One region of the Streptomyces sp. NPDC057900 genome, then DNA from elsewhere that is predicted to be linked to it. Evidence: riboswitches for the same ligand, from Rfam matches in the RefSeq annotation. Region 1 holds a riboswitch; each other region holds the start of a gene.
What was found. A riboswitch is a leader RNA that binds a small molecule or an ion and turns the genes downstream of it on or off. The one in region 1 is predicted to bind thiamine pyrophosphate.
Positions count from the first base shown of each region.

Region 1 (2,191 bases):
ACTTCGCGCGGTACGCGCACGACCCGTCGGAGTGGACCAACATTCCGGCCGGGTCGCGGGACAAGCTCGCGGAGGCGTTGTTCCCCGAGCTGATGTCCGTGGTCCGCCACATCAGCTGTGACGACGACACCACTCGCAAGACCCTGTGGAAGCTGCACGACGGGACGCTGGTGGAGTCCGTCCTGATGCGCTATCCCGAGCGCGTCACGATGTGCATCTCCTCGCAGGCCGGCTGCGGGATGAACTGCCCGTTCTGCGCCACCGGGCAGGCCGGTCTCGACCGCAACCTCTCCACCGCGGAGATCGTCCACCAGATCGTGGACGGCATGCGGGCGCTGCGCGACGGCGAGGTCCCCGGGGGCCCGGCGCGGCTCTCCAACATCGTCTTCATGGGCATGGGCGAGCCGCTCGCCAACTACAACCGCGTGGTCGGCGCCATTCGCCGGCTGACGGACCCCGAGCCCGACGGGCTTGGGCTGTCGCAGCGCGGCATCACCGTCTCCACCGTCGGCCTGGTGCCGGCGATGCTGCGCTTCGCGGACGAGGGCTTCAAGTGCCGTCTCGCCGTCTCGCTGCACGCCCCGGACGACGAGCTGCGCGACACCCTCGTCCCGGTGAACACCCGGTGGAAGGTGCGCGAGGTGCTGGACGCGGCCTGGGAGTACGCGGAGAAGTCCGGCCGCCGCATCTCCATCGAGTACGCGCTGATCCGGGACATCAACGACCAGGCCTGGCGCGGTGACCGGCTCGGCCGGCTGCTCAAGGGCAAGCGGGTGCACGTCAACCTGATCCCGCTGAACCCGACCCCGGGCTCGAAGTGGACGGCATCGCGGCCGGAGGACGAGAAGGCGTTCGTCGAGGCCATCGCCGCCCACGGGGTGCCGGTGACCGTGCGCGACACCCGGGGCCAGGAGATCGACGGGGCCTGCGGACAGCTCGCGGCATCCGAGCGCTGAGGCCGGAACCGGCCGTGTAGCCTGGGCGTGAATTCAACTTCATATTCCGACAGGGGAGCGCCACAGCGCTGAGAGTGCGGCACCAAGGACAGGTTGGCCGCAGACCCTCTGAACCTCGCCCGGGTCATTCCGGGTAGGAAGTTCGGACCTTACTCAAGCTGTTGCGCCCTGCCCGCTTCCGGTTCTCCACCGGCGCGGGCAGGGCCGCGTCTCTTCCTGGTCATCTCCAGGAGGAATCACATGAGCACCACCAAGAAGGTCGCGGTGGCGGCCGTCGCCGCCGCGATCGGCGCGACCGCGCTCGCCGGCTGCGGCGGCTCGGACGACGCGTCGTCCGGATCGTCCGGCACCGGGGGATCCGGCTCCAAGACCGTCACGCTCGTCAGCCACGACTCCTTCAACGCGTCCAAGGGCGTACTGAAGGAGTTCACCCGGGAGACCGGTTACACCGTCAAGGTCCTGAAGAGCGGGGACGCGGGCGCCGCCCTCAACCAGGAGATCCTGACGAAGGGATCACCGCGCGGTGACGTGTTCTTCGGCGTCGACAACACCCTGCTCTCGCGCGCGCTCGACAACGGCCTCTTCACGCCGTACGCCGCCAAGGGCCTCGGCCAGGTCGCGTCCGACGTCCAGCTGGACGCGGCGAAGCACCGGGTCACTCCGGTCGACACCGGCGACATCTGCGTCAACTACGACAAGAAGTACTTCGCCGACAAGAAGCTCGCGCCGCCGAAGACCTTCGACGACCTGGCGAAGCCCGCGTACAAGAACCTCCTCGTCACCGAGAACGCCGCGACCTCCTCGCCCGGCCTCGGCTTCCTCCTCGGCAGCGTCGCCACCTACGGCCAGGACGGCTACCAGGACTACTGGAAGAAGCTGAAGAGCAACGGCGTCAAGGTCGTCGACGGCTGGGAGCAGGCGTACAACGAGGAGTTCTCCGGCTCCGCGGGCGGCAGGAAGGCCAAGGCCGACCGGCCGCTCGTGGTCAGTTACGCCTCCAGCCCGCCCGTCGAGGTGCTGTACGCGGACCCGCGGCCCAAGACCGCCCCGACCGGGGTCGCCACCAGGACGTGCTTCCGGCAGATCGAGTTCGCCGGTCTGCTCGACGGCGCGAAGAACGAGGCGGGCGGCAAGGCCCTGCTGGACTTCATGATCGGCAAGAAGTTCCAGGAGGACATGCCGCTCAACATGTTCGTCAGCCCGGTCACCAAGGGCGCGAAGGTGCCGGAACTCTT
Region 1 covers NZ_JBHVOI010000014.1:90,636-92,826, reverse strand. Annotated here, with positions in the region: gene rlmN (23S rRNA (adenine(2503)-C(2))-methyltransferase RlmN) at 1-956, shown strand, start outside; TPP riboswitch at 998-1,114, shown strand; gene ACFVQ0_RS32705 (thiamine ABC transporter substrate binding subunit) at 1,197-2,191, shown strand, end outside.

Region 2 (2,191 bases), on a different contig from region 1:
GGAGGCGGGGCGCAGACCGGCGCGCGTCTCGGTGAGCGGCAGCTCGGTGATGCCGGGCACCAGCTCGTGGGCGTCGCGCAGCAGCTCGTAGACCCCGCCCGCCGTGACGGTGGTGTCCCAGCCCATCTCCTCACTGGTGGCGCCGACCACCAGTTCGCCGTTCTCGCGCGGCACGAGGTAGAGGTGGCTGCCCCGGACCACGGCCCGGACGGTGCGGCTGAGGAAGGGGGCGTACGCGGTGGGTACGGTCAGCCGCAGCACCTGGCCCTTGACCGGGCGGACGGGCGGCCGGACGTGGTCCGGCACCCCCGCGAGCCGGCCGCTCAGGCTGCCGGCGGCGAGCACGACCTGATCGGCCTCCGTCCGCGTACCGTCGGCCAGTACCGCACCGGTCGCCCGGTCGCGCACCACCGAGAGCCGCTCGGCCCGCTGCCGGTGGAAGACGACCCCGGCCCGCTCGCAGGCCGTCAGCAGCGCGGCGGACAGCCGGCGCGGGTCGACCTGGTGGTCGCCGTCGACCCGCAGCCCGCCGCGTACGCCCGGCGCGAGCATCGGCTCCAGGCGCCGGCACTCCCGGCCGGTGAGCCACTGCGACTCCAGCCCGGAGCGGCGCTGCAGCTCGTGCAGCTCCCGCAGATGGGCGCGGTCGTCGGTGTCCAGCGCGACGGCCAGGGTGCCGCAGGCGCGGAAGCCGATGTCCTGCCCGCTCGCCGACTCCAGCTCGGCCGCGAACGCCGGATAGCGCGCTGCGGAGGCGACGTTGAGCCCCAGCAGCATCTCCTCGCCGTAGTGCAGCTCGGTGACGGCGGCCAGCATTCCGGCCGCGACCCGGGCGGCCCCGCCGCCGGGATCGGGATCGACGACCGCGACGGCCAGACCGCGCTGCGCGGCCCGCCAGGCGGTGACCAGCCCGATGACGCCGCCCCCGATGACGAGGACCTCGTACCCGCTCGCGCGGTGGACAGGCGTGGGCATCCAGCCCCTCCCTTCGCCGGCATGACCCGGATCAGGTTCGTACGGTCGGAGGCCGCCCAGCCTCCCTCTCAGCCCGGTACGTCCGGGCTCCCGCGAGTCTTTTACGTGGGCCACCCTAGACCCAGCCCCGCTGGACGGGTAAAGCAGGAGGCCGGCGGTACGAGGACGGTGAGGAACCCCTTTCCTGACGGACCGTCAGTTGATTAAGGTGGTCGGGTGAACGAGCAGCAGCGGGCAGAGCGGCCGGAGCGGCAGTCGGAGCGGGCCGGACGGCGGGTGGTCGTCGTCGGCGCGGGCATGGCGGGTGTGCAGACGGCGGTGGCCCTGCGGGAACAGGGCTTCACCGGCGCCCTCACCCTCATCGGCGCCGAACCCCACCAGCCCTACGACCGGCCACCGCTGTCCAAGGCGGTGCTGCTCGGCAAGGCCGAGGAATCCGCCTTCGACATCGACTTCGAGGCACTCTCCATCGAGCTGCGGCTGGGCCGCGAGGTCACGGGCCTGCGTGCCGGGGACCACGAACTGGACACCTCGCAGGGGCCCGTCCCCTACGACGTCCTGGTCATCGCCACCGGAGCCGAACCCGTCGTGCTGCCCGGCTCCGAGGGGGTGCCGGGGGTCCATCTGCTGCGCACCCTGGACGACGCGGCGCGGCTGCGGCCCGTCCTGGACGCGGGGCACACCGTCGTGGTCGTCGGCGCGGGCTGGATCGGCGCCGAGTTCGCCACCGCGGCCCGCTCGGCGGGCTGCGAAGTCACCGTCGTCGAGGCCGCGGACCGCCCCCTCGCGGGCGCCCTGCCCGCCGAGGTCGCCGCCCCGATGGCCGCCTGGTACGCGGAGAGCGGCGCCACGCTGCTGACCGGGGCGCGGGTAGCCGGGGTCGAGCCCGGCCGGGTGCTCCTGGCGGACGGCCGAAGCCTGCCGGCCGACGCCGTCGTCGTCGGGATCGGCGCCCACCCCGCCACCGGCTGGCTGGCCGGGTCCGGCGTCGCGCTCGGGCCCGACGGCTCCGTGACCGCCGACGCGGCGCTCCGCACCTCGCTGCCCGATGTGTACGCGGTCGGCGACTGCGCCTCCTTCCCCTCCGCGCGCTACGGGGCGCGGCTGCTGGTCCACCACTGGGACAACGCGCTCCAGGGGCCGCGGACCGCGGCCGCCCACATCATCGGGGCTTCGCCGGACGGGGCCGAGCCGCCCGCCTACGACCCCGTGCCCT
Region 2 covers NZ_JBHVOI010000005.1:341,213-343,403, forward strand. Annotated here, with positions in the region: gene thiO (glycine oxidase ThiO) at 1-975, opposite strand, end outside; TPP riboswitch at 967-1,079, opposite strand; gene ACFVQ0_RS21800 (NAD(P)/FAD-dependent oxidoreductase) at 1,273-2,191, shown strand, end outside.
Region 2: linked by a shared signal. The riboswitch ahead of thiO (glycine oxidase ThiO) and the one ahead of ACFVQ0_RS32705 (thiamine ABC transporter substrate binding subunit) in region 1 are both predicted to bind thiamine pyrophosphate.

Region 3 (2,191 bases), on a different contig from region 1:
CCACCACGGCTGGGGGCGGGAGCTCTCGGCGGCCAGGTCGACGGGGGAGCCGCCGCGCGCCCGCGCCCGGACGATCCAGTCGACGGCCACGATCGCGACGAACCCGGGGATCCAGTAGCCGACGAGCAGCAGCACGTTCTGGAAGCGGGCCGTCGTGTCGGCCGCGTGCATCCACAGGACGAGCGGGAAGCCGAGGGCGGCGGCGAGCGCGGCGGCGACGGGGCGCGGCAGGCGGACGCCCATGGTCTGGAGGGCCAGCGAGCCGCTGTAGTCGTTCATGGCGTTGCTGCACAGCGCGGCGAGTGCCACGGCGAGCAGCCCGAACGCGCCGAGCGCGCCCCCGCCCAGCAGGGTGTCGATGCCGTGCGCGGTCTGGTCGGTGAAGACGGACGCACCCCACAGGCCGAGCGTCTGGACCGCCACGAACGAGACGCTGATGCCGAGCAGCGTGCACCAGAACATCCGGGGCCGCGACGTGGTGCGCGGCAGATAGCGGCTGAAGTCGCTGGCGTACGGCGCCCAGGACAGCGCCAGGCTCAGGGCGACGGTGCACGTCAGGACGAACGCGCCCGCCCGGTCCGCGCCGTGCGCGGTGCCGGTCGCGGCGGGGTGCACCCCGTCCAGCAGCTTCGTGGCGAGCACCGCGAAGGCGGCGGCGAGGACGAAGGTCATCACAGTCTGGAGCCGGTGGATCACCTCATATCCCAGGACGCCGAGCGCGCCCTGGGCCGCCATCATGACCAGCACTCCCAGCCAGAACGGCCAGCCGCACAACTGGGCCAGCGCCTCCCCGCCGAACAGTTCGATCAGCGCGTCCCAGGCGATGGACGACAGCCACTGGAGCGTGCCCGGCAGCAGCACACCCCGGCCGAACGCCAGCCGGGCGAGCGGGAGTTGTCCGGCGCCTGTCTGGCTGCCCCAGGTGCCCAGATACGCGGTGGGAACGGCACCCACGAGGGTGCCGAGCACGACGGCGGTGAGCGCCGTGGCGAAGTCCAGGCCCAGCGCGATGCCGACGGTGCCGGTGAAGACCCCGGTCATGGTCAGGTTGGGGGCGAACCAGACGGTGAACAGCCGGCCGGGCCCGCCGTAGCGGCGGTCCTCGGGGACGGGGGCTATCCCGTGCGCCTCGACGCGCAGATCGCCGGGGGCGGTGGGCATCCGCCCGTCGAACGCGGGCCGAGGGTCCGTGGCCGCGCGCTCGTCCTGGGCATACGGCAATGACATGAAGACATCCCTCCGCCAGTGCTAACTGGTTCAGGTTCGACGGGTGTGTTCTCAGCCCCTGTGCGGGGCACCCCGTGTCCGGTGTGGCGGCCAGGATAGCCGGGTGCGTGTGCGCGTAGCGCGACGGGAGGCAGTGCGCAACCGGCTCACGCTGGAGTTCCGGCAGGCCGACGGGACCAGGCCGGCCCCGGTCAGCTGAAGAGCTTGGCCACGAATGCGGAAAGATTGGCCGATGTGCGGGCGATCTGCTCCTCCACCGTCAGCGACTCCTTGAACCGGGCGCCGGAGGGCACGGCCTTCTTCCCCCGGACGTAGAGCGAACAGGCCAGGTCGGTGCACATGTACAGGCCGACCGAATTGCCATCGCGCCCGGACTGCCCGGTCTTGCGGGCGGTCATCAGGGAGACCCCGCTGCCGGGGTGCGTGGTCAGACAGAGCGAGCACATGCTCCGGTGCAGGAAGCCGCGCTGCTGGGAGGGGAAGCGGAGCGTGATGCCCGCCGTCCGGCCGTCGTACTCGGTGACGATGTAGCTGCGCCCGGGAGCGGACAGGTCACGCCAGCCGAGGAAGTCCAGATCCTCCCACGGCAGCTCCTCGAAATCGCGGGGGAGCGGCAGACGCTTGGCTTCCCCCTTGGAGCAGTTGACGAACGATGTGCGGATGTCCTGCTCGGTCACGGCCTTCATGACATCGACGCTAACTCTGCCTACGACCCCTAGGCAAACGAATAAATGATTTAGGGGTTCACCTGCGTACCCTCGGGCAGGACGCTCAGCCGATGGGCGGGCGGGTGCTCGATGCCGAGGTCGGGGCGCCAGGCCGCGAGGATCTGCGCCGAGGGGTCGAACAATGGCGTCGGCAGTTCCTCGGGGCGGGTCCACCGCCAGGTACTGATCAGATGGGGTTCTGTCACCTGTGGGCTGCCCGACTCCACCGTGACCAGGGCGGCCATCGTCACCCGGTT
Region 3 covers NZ_JBHVOI010000001.1:711,946-714,136, reverse strand. Annotated here, with positions in the region: gene ACFVQ0_RS02865 (purine-cytosine permease family protein) at 1-1,227, opposite strand, end outside; TPP riboswitch at 1,218-1,312, opposite strand; gene ACFVQ0_RS02860 (FBP domain-containing protein) at 1,419-1,913, opposite strand; gene ACFVQ0_RS02855 (NUDIX hydrolase) at 1,964-2,191, opposite strand, start outside.
Region 3: linked by a shared signal. The riboswitch ahead of ACFVQ0_RS02865 (purine-cytosine permease family protein) and the one ahead of ACFVQ0_RS32705 (thiamine ABC transporter substrate binding subunit) in region 1 are both predicted to bind thiamine pyrophosphate.